DNA from 4 places in the Bradyrhizobium sp. USDA 4461 genome. Region 3 is predicted to be linked to each of the others. Evidence: riboswitches for the same ligand, from Rfam matches in the RefSeq annotation. Region 3 holds a riboswitch; each other region holds the start of a gene.

Region 1 (4,501 bases), 4.2 Mb from region 3:
ACATTTGCCGCCGGGGCTCTTTTGCGTCCGTCTTGTCCGCAGTTCAGCGCAATTCGATGCCTGGCCCAACCAGGCAAGACATAAGTTTCCAGGCAGGCGTCCGTGAGCCTAGCGCACCACGCAGGGCTATACGCTCAGTACAGGCTAATTCTCTCGCGCTGAAACACTCGTTGAACGGCCGCGCGCCTCGTGACTCGTTCAGCGAGCTCAGTCCATCCGGGAAAGGAATTGCGCATGTCGAGCCCTATTCGACTTCCCCATCGGTAAAATACCAGTAGATAAGCATCAGCGATGGAATAGCTCTCGGGCACGGCCCACTCCCTACCGTCAGTCAAGATCGACTCAATGTAGGAGTACTGGTCGCGAACACTGTCCACGCCCTTGGCTTTCAACGGCCCGAATGCCTCCTGGTCAGAAACGAAGCGCAACGGACGCCAGATCTGCGCATATGCTGTAGCGTGCACGCTGCTGGACAGGTAGTTCATCCATTCCAGGCAACGCGCCTCGCTCGCTGGTGTCCGAGGCATCAGGCAGGCGTCCGGATTGGACCGCGCCAAATAGAACAATATGGCCGGCACTTCAGTGAGCACGTCAGGACTACCCGCAATCTGCCCGGGGACTCCACCAAGCACCGGCACTCGCGCCTTCGGATTTACCGCCCTCCACTTCGCTGTGGCCGTCATTTCCCCCTCATGCTCTCCGGCTGCTGACACCAGTTCTAGCTCGTAGGGCTGACCAATCTCCTCGAGCGCAATGTGAGCCGCGAGCGAACAGCTACCAGGCGAGTAGTAAAGTTTAAGCATGATAGGCTCTCTATCTTTTTCATCTCTGGGGCAGCTACCTAGCGATCCTTGTTTCGAGGACTGAAGGCATCGACGAAGTCCGAAGGACAAGTGATGACCGTTGTTCGAAGGAGGTTCCATTGCCATCTGACAACCTGAACTGATTGTCTCCAAGCACCAAATGACTGCGGATAATCCTCATACGCCTAGGCAAAACGGAGATTGCAACCAGACTAGCTGGGCCACTCCTGTCCACTGGTATCGTCGAGGCGAATGATCACTGGATGGCAGCGCACGCCGATCCAGACGGTCAGGAAGCGGGCGGAGCGGGCGGTGAACGTTTCAACAAGGTCTTGAGCACCATCGAGAACACGAGGGCCTTGTCCTCATCGAACAGCTCACACCTCGGATAGAGTGTTCCCCGATCGAGCTTGCTTTTCGACGGTTCCAGTCGCTCGACAGTCAAGACACCGCGCAGCCTCTGCCCTGCTCTGACCGGAGCGATCCATCGCAGGTCATCCACACCTGGAGAACCTAGGCACGACGCTCGATTGAGAATGCGATCGACGTAGAGGCGCATGAACAGCCCAGCAGTATGCCAGCCACTTGCAATAATGCCCCGATACGGAGAATGCCTGGCCCGTTCCTCATCAGTGTGAAAGGACTGAGGGTCAAATTGACTTGCGAAGTCTGCGATGTCTCTTTCGGACACCGATATCCAACCGAGCTCGATGACCTGCCCGACCCGAAAGCTTTCGTAGGTCAACAGTTGGTCAATGACCTGGCCTTCATTAGAAGATTGGAGATCGACCCGCATTTGAAATCTCGGTTTACGGCTAGTGCGATGCTATCTGGCGCTCGGGGGCGAGCAACATTCAGCTCGCCCCTCTTCAGCCCGATCTTATTGTACTGGAGGCAACGGCAGTCCGTTGACGATGGAAGTCGCCATCTGTCTAGGCCAGATAGTGTTCAATGAGCCCTTCTGCCACTGGTCAATTGAAACCGGGCACCTTTCATTCTGCCCGACCGCATCAAACTTGAGACCCCAGCCATTGGGATAAGTTCCGAGCGGAATATCTCGCGACATTGCTGCGTGACGAATGCTCTCGGCGGTCATCTCGCCTTGAATCTTTGGAATGACATCGTTCAGCAGCGAGTAGGCAGCACAGAAAGACATCGCGTTGAATCCAGATGGCTGCCTTCCGGTCAACCCTTTTAGCCGACTGACATACTCAACCTGCAGACGCCGGCCCGTCTCGTTCAGAGCGGCTGGCGCAACGAGCGCAGGAGCATTTGCAGACAAGATTCCTTCTGTCATTTCGCCAGCCAGGTTTAGAGTGTACAGACCAAATCCTGCGGAGGACGTCATAATGACCGGCGGACGATAGCCCGCCCTCTTCATCGCATCCAGAATTCCAACAGAGTCTCGAATGAATGAACTCGCAAACAGGACGTCCGGATTTTGTTCCTTGATCCGGCTGACGATGTTGTCGAAATCGAGATCGGCCCCATCGTACCTTGCGTCGTACGTGTACCGCTGTATTGGCTTGATGTTCTTTGCCGTCAGGGCCTTGACGGTCTCGTCGCCGCAACTCACGCCATACGCGCTCCCTTCGTTTATTACCATAACCCGAAGGTCGCTCTTCTTTGCCAGGAGCGGAGTGACCTCGTGCAGAACGTAGTCGACAGCAGCTTCCTCGACTGGAGTAGCATAGGTATTGGTACGAAACGTATATTTCGGCTTATGGTCGAACAGAGACGCCGTCCACGCGGTTTGGGTCCATAAGACCGCCCCATATTTCTCGCATACTTTCGACACTTCGATGCTGTGGTTCGACCCATAGCAACCGACGATCGTTCGCACTCCATCCTGAGTAATCATTCTTTCAGCTTGCTGCGCAGCTTCTTCGGGTGATGATCCGTCGGCCTTCACCCATTCAAACTTTCGAGACGATGCATCACGCGAATTGATGAAATGCAATGCGGCGTCTGCTCCGTCGAACGAGTCTTGGCCCAGTTCGGCGACGCCGCCAGAAAACATGAATATCGCACCGATCTTGGTTGGGACTGCACTTTTGTTGACAGGCATTTTGCTTGATCTCTCGCGATTGATAGAGGTTTGGGTCGGGAATGAATGAGCATTGAAACACTACAGGATTTGTTGCCGCTCTCAGCTCGATATCGGCTGACGCTTGACGTGAGCGGATCTAACGATGGAGAGGCAAGGCTCACATGGAGACAAGCCGCATTGATCTTTCAGAAACCTTGCTGAAAGCGGTTTCATGCGAACTCAGCGGTTCGTGCGATGTGAGCATTCCGGCGACTAGCGTGCCTTCAACGATCGGTTGAATGCTCAGGTACCGAGTGTGCTCGGATTGACAAGTCCGGCTTGGCTATGTTTCGTGAGCACTTCAACTGGCAATCACGTCGGGAGAGACCGGCTAGCGCCGGCGCCGAAGGAGCAACCGCCCCGGAAACTCTCAGGCAAAAGGACCGCGTGACGTCTGACATCTGGAAAGAGGCGCTGGGGTTCTCCCCGATTGCGTCCGCCGACGGGATAATACTCTCAGGCACAGCGACAGATGGGGCTTTCTGCAGGTTTCTCAAGGGGAAATAGGTCCCCGCGGGAACCGCGAGGGCCCTATGATGCTTGCGCGCGAAACTTCCCCGCTGAAACAGACCCCGCTGCACGCGCTGCATCTGGCGCGCGGCGCCAAGATGGTGCCGTTCGCCGGCTACGACATGCCCGTGCAATACACGGCCGGCGTGCTGAAGGAGCATCTCCACACCCGCAACGGAGCCGGCCTGTTCGACGTATCCCACATGGGACAGCTCGTGCTGCGGGCCAAATCCGGCAAGGTCGCCGACGCCGCGCTTGCGCTCGAAAAACTGGTCCCGCAGGACATCGTCGGCATCGCGCCGGGACGGCAGCGCTACGCGCAATTCACCAACAATGACGGCGGCCTGCTCGACGACCTGATGGTCGCGAACTTCGGCGATCACCTGTTCCTGGTGGTCAATGCCGCCTGCAAGGCCGAGGACGAGGCGCATCTGCGCGCGAATCTCTCTGAGAGCTGCGAGATCGTCTCGCTGGCCGACCGCGCGCTGATCGCGCTGCAGGGGCCGAAGGCCGAATCGGCGCTGGCGAAACTCTGCCCAGATGTCAGTTCGATGAAATTCATGGATGCCGGCCCGCGCCGCGTCGCCGACATCGACTGCTTCGTCTCGCGCTCCGGCTATACCGGCGAGGACGGTTTTGAGATTTCGGTGCCGGCCGACAAGGCCGAAGCCCTGGTCACCGCACTGCTCGACAATCCGGACGTGCTGCCGATCGGGCTCGGCGCGCGCGACAGCCTGCGGCTCGAAGCCGGGCTCTGCCTCTATGGCCACGACATCGACACCACGACCACGCCGGTCGAAGGCGCGCTGGAATGGTCGGTACAAAAGGTCCGCCGCAGCGGCGGCGCGCGCGCCGGCGGCTTCCCGGGTGCCGACAAAATTCTCGCGCAATTCGCTGATGGCGCCGCCCGCCGCCGCGTCGGCCTGAAGCCCGACGGCCGCGCCCCGGTGCGCGAAGGCGCCTTGCTGTTTGCCGATGCCGCCTCGTCCGAGCAGATCGGCACGGTGACCTCGGGCGGCTTCGGCCCGAGCCTCAATGCGCCGGTTGCGATGGGCTATCTGCCCACCGCCCTCTCAGCCGTCGGCACCACCGTTTTCGC
Region 2 (4,501 bases), 140 kb from region 3:
CCGACGATCGCGACGACGCCCGAGCCGATTTGCTTTTTGCCGTCGTCGACCAGGCTCTTCAGATCCTTGGTCTCGACGCCCTCGACCGCACGCGCCAGCAGCTTGACGTTGCCGACCTCGCGGACACCGGACGCCGCGCCGTTCGACGCACCGCTACCGCCGCCCATCGCGAGCTTCTTCCTGGCATCCGACAGGTCGCGCTCGAGCTTCTTGCGCTCTTCCATCAGGGCCGTGATGCGCGCCGGGACGTCCTCGATCGAGGTGCGCAGCTCGGCCGCCGCGCTCTTCGCCAGCGCCATGGTGTCGTTGGCGTGCTTGCGCGCGTGACGTCCGGTCAGCGCCTCGATGCGGCGCACGCCGGAGGCGACCGCGCTCTCGCTGGTCACCGAGATCAGGCCGATGTCGCCGGTGCGGCGGACATGGGTGCCGCCGCAGAGCTCGACCGACCAGCCGAGCGCGTTCTGACCGTGCTCGCGGGCGCTCTTGCCCATCGAGACGACGCGGACTTCATCGCCGTATTTCTCGCCAAACAGCGCGCGCGCACCGGCCTCGCGGGCGTCGTCGACGGCCATCACGCGGGTCGTCACCTCGTCATTCTCGAGCACGACCTCGTTGGCGATGTCCTCGACGCAGGCGAGCTCTTCCGGCGTGATCGGCTTCGGATGCACGAAATCGAAGCGCAGGCGATCGGGCGCGACCAGCGAGCCGCGCTGGGCGATGTGATCGCCGAGCACCTGGCGCAGCGCCTCATGCAACAGATGGGTCGCCGAATGGTTGGCGCGGATCGCCGAGCGGCGCGCGTGGTCGACCTCGAGCTGCAGCGCGGTGCCGGCCTTCAGCGTGCCCTGCTCCACCGTGCCGACATGCACGAACAGATCGCCGGCCTTCTTCTGCATGTCGGTGACGCGGAACTTGACGCCCTCGCCGGTGAGCACGCCGATGTCGCCGACCTGACCGCCGGACTCCGCATAGAACGGGGTCTGGTTCAGCACGATCGCGCCGCTCTCGCCGGCCTTGAGGCCATCGACCTCGGCACCGTCCTTGACCAGCGCCGTCACCACGCCTTCCGCGCTCTCGGTCTCATAGCCGAGGAATTCGGTAGCGCCGAGCTTCTCGCGCAGCGGGAACCAGATGGTCTCGGTCGCCGCCTCGCCGGAGCCGGCCCAGGAGGCGCGCGCCTTCTCGCGCTGGCGCTCCATCGCGTCGGTGAACGCCGCCTGGTCGACGCTGATGCCGCGCGACTTCAGCGCGTCCTGCGTCAGGTCGAGCGGGAAACCATAGGTATCGTACAGCGTGAACGCGGTGTCGCCGTCGAACATGTCGCCCTTCTTCAGGCCGGCGCTCTTCTCGTCGAGGATCGACAGTCCGCGCACCAGCGTCTTGCGAAATCGGGTCTCTTCGAGCTGCAGCGTCTCCTCGATCAGCTTTTCCGCGCGCACCAGGTCCGGATAGGCCTGGCCCATCTCGCGGACCAGCGCCCAGACCAGGCGATGCATCAGCGGCTCGCTCGCGCCCAGGAGCTGCGCGTGGCGCATCGCACGGCGCATGATCCGGCGCAGCACGTAGCCGCGGCCCTCATTCGACGGCAGCACGCCGTCGGCGATCAGGAACGCCGACGAGCGCAGATGGTCGGCGATGACGCGATACGACGCGACGTTCTGCGCGTTCGGCTCATGGCCGAGCGCCGACGAGGCTGCGTCGATCAGATGGCGGAACAGATCGGTCTCGAACACGCTCTCGACGCCCTGCAGGATGCAGGCCATGCGCTCGAGGCCCATGCCGGTGTCGATCGAGGGGCGCGGCAGCGCCACGCGCTCCTCCTTCGTCACCTGCTCGTATTGCATGAACACCAGATTCCAGAACTCGAGGAAGCGATCGCCGTCCTCCTCGGGGCTACCCGGAGGTCCGCCCCAGATGTGCTCGCCGCGATCGATGAAGATCTCGGAGCACGGACCGCAGGGACCGGTATCGCCCATCGCCCAGAAATTGTCCGAGGTCGGGATGCGGATGATGCGGTCGTCCGAGAAGCCCGCGATCTTCTTCCAGTAGCCGGCCGCCTCGTCGTCGGTGTGGTAGACCGTGACCAGCAGCTTGTCCTTCTTCAGCCCGAAATCCCTGGTGATCAGATTCCAGGCGAGCTCGATCGCGCGCTCCTTGAAGTAGTCGCCGAACGAGAAGTTGCCGAGCATCTCGAAGAAGGTGAGATGGCGCGCGGTGTAGCCGACATTGTCGAGGTCGTTATGCTTGCCGCCGGCGCGCACGCATTTCTGCGACGTCGTGGCGCGCTGATAGCCGCGCTTCTCGACGCCGGTGAAGACGTTCTTGAACTGCACCATGCCGGCATTGGTGAACATCAGGGTCGGGTCGTTGCGCGGCACCAGCGGCGACGAGGCCACGATCTCGTGGCCGTTCGCCTTGAAGAAGTTCAGAAATGTCGACCTGATGTCGTTGACGCTGCTCATGTTCATCCAATCGGAAAAAGGGGCCGGCCAGCCGCAAAAAGGCGTCATTTTCCGGCCGAACGCTTTTAGACATTGCCAGCTGCGGTGTCCAGAAACTGTGCAGCCGGATCATGGGCTTGCCGCAACAGCACAAAGCCCGTTGATAGTCGTCCGGGTGCGTTGACAGCCTTGGCGGGGCCGTGTTTTGGTCCTACCTGTAAGTAGTCACGTCGGGAGAGACTGGCCCTGTCCTGGGCCGGCGCCGAAGGAGCAACCGCCCCGGAAACTCTCAGGCAAAAGGACCGCGTGACGTCTGACATCTGGAAAGAGGCGCTGGGGTTCTCCCCGATTGCGTCCGCCGACGGGATAATACTCTCAGGCACAGCGACAGATGGGGCTTTCTGCAGGTTTCTCAAGGGGAAATAGGTCCCCGGCGGGAACCGCGAGGGCCCTGTGATGCTTGTGCGCGAAACTTCCCCGCTGAAACAGACCCCGCTGCACGCGCTGCATCTGGCGCGCGGCGCCAAGATGGTGCCGTTCGCCGGCTATGACATGCCGGTGCAATACACGGCCGGCGTGCTGAGGGAGCATTTGCACACCCGCAAGGACGCCGGTCTGTTCGACGTGTCCCACATGGGACAGCTCGTGCTGAAGGCCAAATCCGGCAAGATCGCAGACGCGGCGCTCGCGCTGGAAAAACTGGTGCCGCAGGACATCGTCGGCATCGCGCCGGGACGGCAGCGCTACGCGCAATTCACCAACAAGGACGGCGGCCTGCTCGACGATTTGATGGTGGCGAATTTCGGCGATCATCTATTCCTGGTGGTCAACGCCGCCTGCAAGGACGCGGACGAGGCGCATCTGCGAGCGAATCTTTCCGACAGCTGCGAGATCGTGTCGCTGGCCGACCGCGCGCTGATCGCGCTGCAGGGGCCGAAAGCGGAAGCGGCACTGGCAAAGCTTTGTCTAGATGTCAGTTCGATGAAATTCATGGACGCCGGCCCGCGCCGCGTCGCCGAGATCGACTGCTTCGTCTCGCGCTCCGGTTACACCGGCGAGGACGGCTTTGAGATTTCAGTACCCGCGGACAAGGCGGAAGCCCTGGTCACCGCGCTGCTCGACAATCCCGACGTGCTGCCGATCGGGCTCGGCGCGCGCGACAGCCTGCGGCTCGAAGCCGGGCTCTGCCTCTACGGTCACGATATCGACACCACCACCACGCCGGTCGAAGGCGCGCTGGAATGGTCGGTGCAGAAGGTCCGCCGCAGCGGCGGCGCCCGCGCCGGCGGCTTTCCCGGCGCCGACAAGATCCTCGCGCAATTCGCTGATGGCGCCACCCGCCGCCGCGTCGGCTTAAGGCCCGATGGCCGTGCGCCGGTGCGCGAAGGCGCCGCGCTGTTTGCCGACGCCAGCTCGACCGAGCAGATCGGCAAGGTGACCTCGGGCGGCTTCGGCCCGAGCCTCAATGCGCCGGTTGCGATGGGCTATCTGCCGACCGCCCTCTCCGCGCTCGGCACCACCGTTTTCGCCGAAGTGCGCGGCCAGCGGCTGCCGCTGAAAGTCGCCGCAACGCCCTTCATCCCCAATACCTACAAACGCTGAAGGATCGATCCCCATGACGACGCTGTACACGTCCGACCACGAATGGCTCCGCATCGAGGGCGATGTCGCCACGATCGGGATTACCGATTATGCGCAATCGCAGCTCGGCGACGTGGTGTTCGTCGAACTGCCCAAGATCGGCCGCAGCCTGAAAAAGGCCGAGGCCGCCGCCGTCGTCGAATCCGTCAAGGCCGCCTCCGACGTCTATGCGCCGATCACCGGCGAAGTGGTCGAGGTCAACGAGGCGCTCACGGCCGATCCCGCGCTGGTCAATTCGGATGCCGGCGGCAAGGCCTGGTTCTTCAAGCTGAAGATATCAGACAAGGGCGAGCTCGGCGGCCTGATGGATGAAGCCGCCTACGCCGCGCACACCGCCTGAGAGAATGAAGCAGATTGCGACCACACACTCCCTGTCATCGCCCGACTTGATCGGGCGACCCAGTACGCCGCGGCCCTTC
Region 3 (4,501 bases):
TGCGAAGCAGTCCACTGGAAGGTGGATTGATTTCAGCCTTGCGAGCATTGGCAGGTACATCGTCGAGCCCGCGACCGAACGCCGGCGCCATCGGCGGCGTATCGAGATCGCGCCAGTCGTCGATCGCGCCTGCGACCATCTGCGCGGTCGCGGCGGATAGCGTCCAGCCGAGATGACCGTGGCCGGTGTTGTAGAACACGCCTGGAATCCGGCCGGCGCGCACCACCGGCATCATGTTCGGCATCATCGGACGCAGCCCCGCCCACGGCACGACTTTGGATGTATCGACCCCGGGGAAATGATGGCGCACCCAATCCACCAGCGGCTGGATGCGGTCGGCCCTGATATCGCGGTTGAAGCCGTTGAACTCGGCGGTGCCGGCAATGCGGAAGCGGTCGGCGCCGAGCCTGCTGGTGACGATCTTGGCGGCTTCGTCGAGCAGACTGACGGTCGGCGCGGCGTCCCGGCTTTGCGGCGCATCGAGCTGCACCGTGATCGAATAGCCCTTCACCGGATAGACGTTGACGCGGTCGTTGAGTAAGCCCGCGAAGCGGCGGCTCGCCACGCCCGCGCAAATCACGAGGCCGTCGGCCTGCAATTCGTGCCGCGTCGCGGGCTCGGCATCGTGCGACGCGGTTTCGTTCCAGCCGATGCGGAAGCCGTCGTCGCCGCGCGCGACCGTGTCGACGTCGGCCTCATGGATGAAGCTCGCGCCGCGCCGCGCACAAGCCTCGGCGAGGCCGCGCGTGAACTTGTGGATATCGCCGGTGGCGTCGGACGGCGTGAAGAAGCCACCATAGCAGGCGGTTTGCAGCGCGGGTTCGATGCTGCGGATCTCGTCCGGTGTCACCGGCCGGCGGTCGAGCCCGCCTTGCTGCAGCAAGGTGTTGACCCGCAGGCCTGCCTCGAAGCCGGCCTTGTCGTGATAGACGTGCAGGATGCCGCGGCGTTCGAGATCGAAGGCGATGTTCTCGCGCTCGGCGATCGAGAACAGATGCTTGCGCGCTTCGATGGCGAGCCGCGTGGTCTCGATGGTGTTGCTGCGATAGCGCGCGATGCCACCGACGAACTCGCCGATCCAGGAATATTTGTGCCAGCTCGGCTTCGGGTTCATCAAGAGCGGCGCGTCGCTTCTCAGCATCCAGCGCAGCCCCTTGAGAATGGTCGCCGCGCTGTTCCAGACTTCGGCGTTGCTGGCGGACAACTGTCCGCCATTGGCGAATGAGGTTTCCATCGCGGCGTAGCGATGCCTGTCGAGCACAGTCACCTTGTAGCCGCGTTCGAGCAGGGCATAGGCCGTCGTCACGCCGGTGATGCCGGCGCCAATGATCGCAATGTGAGGCATGATGGTCTTCAGGCTCCCGTGTTGTTAGAGTCGCCGAACCACCGGTGAAACCGGGTGTTTCGACGCCCCATCTGTCACGGTACCTGAGAGCTTGATCCGCACCGGGCCGGGGCCCGGACGCGAACTATCCCCTTCGGTGGACGTCACGGCCCTTGATCTGCGGCCATGTCCGTCTCTCTCCAGATCGTCCTGACGATACAGTCCTTTTGCCTGAGAGTTTCCGGGGCGGTTGCTCCATCGGCGCCGAAGCTGACAACACGAATGTTGTCGCCTCGATCTCTCCCGCATCGTCGCGTTGGACGGCCGGACCGTAGGCGAAGCCTTAAAATTGGACAAGGCTAAATTTCGATCCGGCAGTGCCAACGTGTTGTGCAGTGCAATCAGTCCAGCGTCGCCAGCAGCGCCGCCATCAGGCGGCCGCGCTCGGCCAGGCTGTCGACCTCGATATGCTCGTTGAGCGTATGTGCATCGGCGCCGCGAACGCCGAGACCATCGAGCGTGGGGATGCCCATCGCACCGGTGAAGTTGCCGTCCGATCCACCGCCGGCGCTGCCGTGCGGAAGATCGAGGCCCATCCCGGCCGCAAGGCCCTTTGCCTTTTCGTATAGAGCCATGGTGCCGGCATCCGGCTCCCACACCGGGCGCGTGACGCCGCGCGTCACCTTGAAGGTTACGTCGTTGGCGGTGCCGGACAGCGCCAGCATGCGTTCGACGCCGCGATCGAGATCGGCCTGCCGCTTGGCCATGCTGAGCGCTTCGCCGGTGCAGGTCGTGGCGACGCAATTGACCCACTGGCCGCCATGCACGATGCCGACCGAGAAGGTGCAGTCCTCGGTGGTCATGCCGTCGATGGCGATGATTTGACGGGCCATTTCGCGGATCGCGGAGCGGCCGGAGGACAGCGTCGCGCCGGCATGGCTCGGCTTGCCGGTGGCTTCCAGATTGAAGCGCGCGATCGCGTAGCGGCCGGTGACGACACCGTTGTTCGGCCGGCCGGGCTCCGGCACCAGCACATATTTGTTGCGCGCGGCTTCCGCCTCGATGATGTCGCGCGTCGACGGTGTGCCGACCTCTTCATCGGGTGTGAACAGCACGGTGATCGGCAACGGCGTCGTGAAGGACGCGCGGGCCAATTGCCTGATGGCCTCGATCGACAGATAGTTGCCGCCCTTCATGTCGAAGATGCCGGGCCCGAAGCATTTGTTGCCTTCGCGGCGCCATTTGAGCTTCTCAATGGTGCCGACCGGGTGCACGGTGTCGAGATGGCCTGATATCAGGATGCCGGGCTGACCCTGCTTCGGATGCGGAAAGCGGGCGCGGACGCAGCCGGCAAAGCCCTGGCGTCCGGCGATGCGTTCGATCGTCGCACCCATGACCGCCATCTCGCGCGCGGCGAGATCGAGCATGCGCTCGACCGCAGCCGCGTCCCAGGTCGGGCTCTCGCATTCCACCCAGCTGCGCAGGCCCTGCAGCATCGCTTCGGAGTCAAAGGGGAGATTGGCGGGGTTCATCGTTGTTCTCTCTTGTTGTTCTGACGGCGCCGGCATCGCGCGGCGCTCACGAAAATCTCCGCCGACGATTTTGTAAAGCCAAAATCCGGCCCGCGGCCTCATTCGTTTGTGTACGTCCGATCCGGATCGAAACCGATTGACGCGCTTGGCGCTTGGTGCAAGTCTCGATTTCACAAGCCATACAGCATGTTAGTTCGCCTAAATAACGGACCGCATGCATAACGAATAAGCCGGCTTTGACCAGTTACACGTCAGGAGAGATTTGCATGTTCCCTATCTCGCGTTGGAAACGCCGCACGCTCGCGGCTGCGTTGTCGGCGCTTGCGCTGTCATTCGCACCGCAGGAATTGTCGTTTGCGCCGCAGGCGATGGCCGCGGACAAGACCATCACCGCGGTGATGCATTCGGACCTGCGCGTCATCGATCCGATTCTAACCACAGCCTATATCACGCGCGACCACGGCTACATGATCTACGACACGCTGCTGGCGACGGATGCCAACTTCAAGATCCAGCCGCAGATGGCGGACTGGAAGGTCTCCGACAAGCTCACCTACACGTTCACGCTGCGCGACGGCCTGAAGTGGCACGATGGAGCGCCGGTGACGGCCGAAGACTGCGTCGCTTCGCTGAAGCGCTGGGCCAAGGTCGACGGCATGGGCCAGAAGCTGATGGACTTCACGGCGAGCATCGAAGCCACCGACGCAAAGACGATCACGCTGAAGCTGAAGGAACCCTACGGCCTCGTGCTGGAGTCGATCGGCAAGCCGTCGTCGCGCGTCGCGTTCATGATGCCGAAGCGGCTGGCCGAAACGCCGCCGGACAAGCCGATTCCGGAGCAGATCGGTTCGGGCCCTTTCAAGTTCGTGCAGGCTGAATTCCAGCCGGGCGTGAAGGCGGTCTACGTCAAGAACAAGGATTACGTGCCGCGTAAGGAGCCGGCAAGCTGGACCGCGGGCGGCAAGGTGGTGAAGGTCGACCGCGTCGAGTGGGTCACGATGGCCGACGCCCAGACCGCGATGAATGCGCTGCAGTCCGGCGATATTGATTTCCTGGAGAACCCGTCGCTTGACACGCTATCGGTCCTGGAAGCCGACAAGGACATCAAGATCGATACGCTGAACAAGGCCGGTTTCCAGACGCTGGGCCGCATGAACTTCCTCTACCCGCCCTTCGACAACATCAAGGTTCGCCAGGCGGCACTGTTGGCGATCAACCAGAAGCAGGTGCTCGACGCGCTGATCGGCAATCCCAAATATTACAAGACCTGCGTCGCGTTCTTCATCTGTGATACTCCGTTCGCGACCGATGTCGGCGGCGAGACGTTGTTGAAGGGCGGCGACATGGCGGCGGCCAAGAAGGCGCTCGCCGAGTCGGGCTATGACGGCACGCCCGTCGTCATCATGGCGCCCGGCGACGTCACCACGCTCAAGGCGCAGCCGATTGTCGTCGCCCAGCAGCTGCGCGACGCCGGCTTCAAAGTCGACCTGCAAGCGACCGACTGGCAGACTGTCGTGACCCGCCGCGCCAGCCAGAAGCCGCCGAAGGAGGGCGGCTGGAACATGTTCTTCACCAACTGGGTCAGCGCCGACGTCTCCAACCCGATCGCCAATCTCTCGATTGGCGGGCAGGGCAAGAATGGCGG
Region 4 (4,501 bases), 4.2 Mb from region 3:
CTCCCCAGATAGGCCTTGATGACGTCGGGGTCGGCCTGGACCTGGGCCGGCGTGCCTTCGGCCAGCTTGCGGCCGAAATTGAGCGCGACGACGTGGTCGGCGATCGACATCACGAGACCCATGTGATGCTCGACCAGCAGCACCGTAATTTTACGGTCGTCGCGGATTTTGCGGATCAAATCGCCGAGCACATAGACTTCCTCGTGATTGAGGCCGCCGGCCGGCTCGTCGAGCAGCAGGATCTTCGGATCCGCCGCCAGGGCCCGCGCCAGCTCGACGCGCTTCTGGGTGCCGAACGGAAGTCCCGAGACGACGGTGTGGGCGACGTCCTCGAGATCGAGATAGCCGAGGATGTCGTGCACCTTCTTGTTCATGTCGTTCTCGCCGCGGCGGACCCAGGCGAGACGCAGCGAGTCGCTGACGATGTCGCTCGAGGTGCGGGCATGCGCGCCGACGCGGACGTTGTCGATCACGGACAGGTTGGGAAACAATGCGACGTTCTGGAAGGTGCGGCCGATGCCGATCTCGGCGATCCGGTGCGGCGGCCGCGACAGGATGCTCTTGCCTTCCATCAGGATGTCGCCGGACGACGGCTGGTAGAGCCGCGACAGGCAATTGAACAGCGTCGTCTTGCCGGCGCCGTTCGGCCCGATCAGACCGAGGATCTGTCCATGACGCATGTCGAACGACACGCCATTGAGCGCAATAACGCCGCCGAACATGACGCTGACGTCCTGGATCACGAGAAATGAGGAGCGTGATTGGTCTGCTGATCGGGACACTTCTTCTTTCCCGACTTCGGCGATGCCATCTCGACTATTCAACTCGAACACACGACTCCCCTATCGATCTTGATGCGACATATCATCAGTAGTTTCGTGAAGCGGCGGCGAAGGGTCGCGTCAGCTTGGAAAGCGTTTGCCGAACTGAACCAAACGCTCTGCAGCCATGCGCCGCATTGCCCGGAGCAAACGAACCGGACTTCCGCGACTGCCAAATCGAAGCAGCGTCACGGAGCACGCGGGGCAGACATCGCAAATCATGATCATTGGCAGCCGCACACGACGTTTCAACGCTTTTCAGATCTGCAGGTCATTGAGCAGCCTGCTAGTTCAATTCTTCGGGTCTATCTGATTGCCAACGAGGACCGGGACTCGCATCGAAGTCCGGACGAAAACCATCGTGCGCAACATCGCCGCCCGCTTGACGTGTTGCTTCACCGATGAGAGGCTCGGCAAACTAAGTATTTGCCTACGGGGAACGCAAACGAACAGTATTCGACCAAGCGGTGAACCGTTTTCACGCACGACAGAACGGCCCGCCCTTGCTCGATCCAGGCGACTGCGATACAGCCCACTTGGCAGCTATTTTCCCATCATCAGTGTTTGGAGCTATACGGTAGTAACTAAGTTTATCTGACCACGGGAGAGGCCGGGTACCCGGCGCCGAAGGAGCAACCGCCCCGGAAACTCTCAGGCAAAAGGACCGTGTCGGATCTACATCTGGAAAGTGATGCGGTCAGCATCCGCCGAAGGGATAACACTCTCAGGCCAAAAAGACAGATGGGGCGCTTCAAACAGCTCAATCGATTTGAATCGATGGCTAGAGGTGCTCCATGTCGATGTCTGCGTTAAAAACATCAATAACCACCCTACTCGAGCGGGCTGCGCAACGCGGCAAGCAAACCATGTTGCCCATTGGGTTGGGCGACTTGTTCAAAGTTGGGATCGGTCCGTCTTCCTCACATACAATCGGACCGATGAAGATCGCGTCCTCTTTCGTGAGAGGCCTAGGCGCAGAGCGGCAACAAAGGACCAGCAGAATAGCCGTTACCGCCTTCGGATCGCTTGCCTGGACTGGCAAAGGCCATCGAACGGACGTTGCGGTCTTGCTGGGGCTCTCCGGACACTTGCCGGACCAGTTGGAGCCGGATGAGACCGACTCGATCTTGGCTGAGATACGATCGAGTGGCAGCATTGTTCTTCCCAATGATACCGCAATCGAATTCGTCGAAGCACGCGACCTCGTCTTTGACAAGCAAACGGTCTACGACCGTCATCCCAATGCGCTGTTGCTGCAAGCCTTCGATAAAGGCCGCGAAATCATCGCGTCAGAGGTCTGGTACTCCGTCGGAGGGGGATTTATCGAGCGCGACGGAGACAGCGGCGCATCAAAGGTGCAGACCTTTGCATTCGGCTTCGATTATCGGTCGGCGGATGAGCTCCTGGCGATATGCCGCGCCAATGTCTGCGCCATAGCTGACGTTGCGTTCATCAACGAATTGGCACGCCGGGACGAGCCTTCCACCGTTCAGCTGCTCGACACCCTAATCCAGGTGATGATGGCGTGTGTCGACCGAGGCCTCGATCGGGATGGCGAGCTGCCCGGCAGTTTGAAGGTCCCGCGGCGCGCAAAGAAGCTCTTTCAGAGACTTCGCTCTGCTGCGCTGGCTAACCAACACTCCCCAAGCGAAGCGTTCGAGTACGTGTCCGCCTTTGCCATTGCCGTGAATGAGGAGAACGCTTCCGGTGGTCGGGTCGTCACGGCACCGACGAATGGCGCCGCCGGCGTGTTACCCGCCGTTCTCAGATACTACCGTGACTTCTGCGACGGATCCGATGTGGATGGCATGCGCACATTCCTTCTCACTGCGACCGCGATCGGCAGCATCATCAAGCACAACGCTTCCATCTCAGGTGCGGAGGTTGGTTGTCAGGGCGAGGTCGGCTCCGCCGCCGCGATGGCGGCTGCAGGACTCGCCGCCGCCCTCGGTGGCACCAACGAACAGATCGAAAATGCCGCTGAAATTGCAATGGAGCATCATCTCGGCATGACCTGCGACCCGGTCGCGGGGCTCGTTCAGATCCCGTGCATCGAACGCAACGCATTCGGCGCAATCAAGTCGATCAATGCAGCATTGCTGGCTCTCGCCGGCGATGGCACCCACAAGGTGTCGCTTGATCATGTCATCGAGACGATGCGCCAGACCGGAGCCGACATGCACGACAAGTACAGAGAGACATCTCGAGGCGGCCTCGCCGTTAACGTCCCCGAGTGCTGAACAAAGGAAGAAGCCATGGATAATGTCTTGGAAATGACGCGACGGGGTTTCGGTGATCCCGTGTTCGCGTCCATCGATCGAGAGCTGCATCGTCAGCAGAGTCAAATCGAGCTGATTGCATCCGAAAATATCGTGTCAGAAGCGGTCCTCGCAGCTCAGGGATCCGTGCTAACCAACAAGTATGCTGAAGGATATCCCGCACGCCGGTACTATGGAGGCTGCGAGTTTGTTGACGAAGTCGAGCTCCTTGCGATTGAACGGGCGAAGGCACTTTTCGGCGCAGGATTTGCCAACGTGCAACCTCACTCCGGAGCACAAGCAAACCTTGCTGCATTCCTGGCGCTTCTGGAGCCCGGGGACACCTTCATGGGCCTTTCTCTAGCGCATGGAGGTCATCTTACGCACGGTGCCGCCGTCACGATCTCAGGCAAGTGGTTTCGGGCGATCCCCTACGGGGTACGCGAGACGGACCACCTGATCGATATGGATGAAGTCCGCAGCCTGGCGCATCAACATCGGCCAAAGCTAATTGTTGCGGGCGGTTCGGCCTATCCTCGTGAGATTGACTTCGCACAGTTTCGGACGATCGCCGACGAAATTGGCGCGAAACTGATGGTCGATATGGCTCACGTTGCTGGACTTGTTGCTGCCAATTCCTATCCGAGCCCGGTTCCCCATGCGCATGTCGTGACTTCGACGACGCATAAGACATTGCGCGGACCACGCGGCGGGCTCATTCTGACCAACGACGAGGACCTCGCGAAGAAGCTGAATTCGGCAGTCTTTCCAGGATCCCAAGGCGGTCCACTGATGCACGTCATAGCCGCAAAAGCCGTGGCGTTCGGAGAGGCGCTTCAGCCGTCGTTCACGGCGTATGCGAAGCAAACGATTGCCAACGCGCGGGTCCTTGCCGCCTCGCTCGCCGAGGGCGGTCTCGCGATCGTTTCCGGCGGCACCGACAGCCATGTCGTTCTGGTCGACCTGCGCCCGCTTGGAGTGACGGGCAAGGCCGCCGAACTGGCGCTTGGCCATGTCGGCTTGACTTGCAACAAAAATGGAATCCCTTTTGATCCACAAAAGCCGGCTATCACCTCGGGTATCCGATTGGGCTCGCCCGCCGTCACCACGCGGGGTTTCAAGGAAAGGGAGTTCCGGGAAATCGGATCATTGATCCTGAAAACCCTAAAGATTGCCGCGAGAGATCCGCTGGGCTTGGTCGGAGAGACGTCGATTGCCAAACGTGTGCGCGAACTCAGTCAGGCATTTCCAATTTATCCGCATGCAGCTCAACCGCCGGTCTGATGAAGGAGAACGGTACAATGGACGCGAAAAAGTTATCAGAAGAGCTCCGCGACCAGGCGACAACTCTTTACAAGGCTGCGCCGCAGGTCATGCAGGCTTTCCAGAGTGTCATGCTTGCCGCCAACAAGAACGGCGTTC

Evidence for each region. A riboswitch is a leader RNA that binds a small molecule or an ion and turns the genes downstream of it on or off. The one in region 3 is predicted to bind glycine.
Region 1: it holds a riboswitch for glycine, as region 3 does, so the genes downstream of both, gcvT (glycine cleavage system aminomethyltransferase GcvT) here and ACVINW_RS26465 (D-amino acid dehydrogenase) in region 3, are expected to answer to the same signal.
Region 2: it holds a riboswitch for glycine, as region 3 does, so the genes downstream of both, gcvT (glycine cleavage system aminomethyltransferase GcvT) here and ACVINW_RS26465 (D-amino acid dehydrogenase) in region 3, are expected to answer to the same signal.
Region 4: it holds a riboswitch for glycine, as region 3 does, so the genes downstream of both, ACVINW_RS07265 (L-serine ammonia-lyase) here and ACVINW_RS26465 (D-amino acid dehydrogenase) in region 3, are expected to answer to the same signal.

The regions. Positions count from the first base shown of each region.
Region 1 is NZ_JBSRXM010000001.1:1,541,346-1,545,846, forward strand. Features, by position in the region: gene ACVINW_RS07300 (glutathione S-transferase family protein) at 135-803, opposite strand; gene ACVINW_RS07305 (MaoC/PaaZ C-terminal domain-containing protein) at 1,093-1,599, opposite strand; gene ACVINW_RS07310 (ABC transporter substrate-binding protein) at 1,684-2,871, opposite strand; glycine riboswitch at 3,201-3,287, shown strand; gene gcvT (glycine cleavage system aminomethyltransferase GcvT) at 3,429-4,501, shown strand, end outside.
Region 2 is NZ_JBSRXM010000001.1:5,552,927-5,557,427, reverse strand. Features, by position in the region: gene alaS (alanine--tRNA ligase) at 1-2,462, opposite strand, end outside; glycine riboswitch at 2,663-2,755, shown strand; gene gcvT (glycine cleavage system aminomethyltransferase GcvT) at 2,898-4,043, shown strand; gene gcvH (glycine cleavage system protein GcvH) at 4,057-4,422, shown strand.
Region 3 is NZ_JBSRXM010000001.1:5,691,907-5,696,407, forward strand. Features, by position in the region: gene ACVINW_RS26465 (D-amino acid dehydrogenase) at 1-1,345, opposite strand, end outside; glycine riboswitch at 1,415-1,530, opposite strand; glycine riboswitch at 1,534-1,640, opposite strand; gene ACVINW_RS26470 (M20/M25/M40 family metallo-hydrolase) at 1,726-2,856, opposite strand; gene ACVINW_RS26475 (ABC transporter substrate-binding protein) at 3,123-4,501, shown strand, end outside.
Region 4 is NZ_JBSRXM010000001.1:1,532,544-1,537,044, forward strand. Features, by position in the region: gene ACVINW_RS07260 (ABC transporter ATP-binding protein) at 1-722, opposite strand, end outside; glycine riboswitch at 1,412-1,498, shown strand; gene ACVINW_RS07265 (L-serine ammonia-lyase) at 1,688-3,061, shown strand; gene glyA (serine hydroxymethyltransferase) at 3,077-4,363, shown strand; gene ACVINW_RS07275 (carboxymuconolactone decarboxylase family protein) at 4,381-4,501, shown strand, end outside.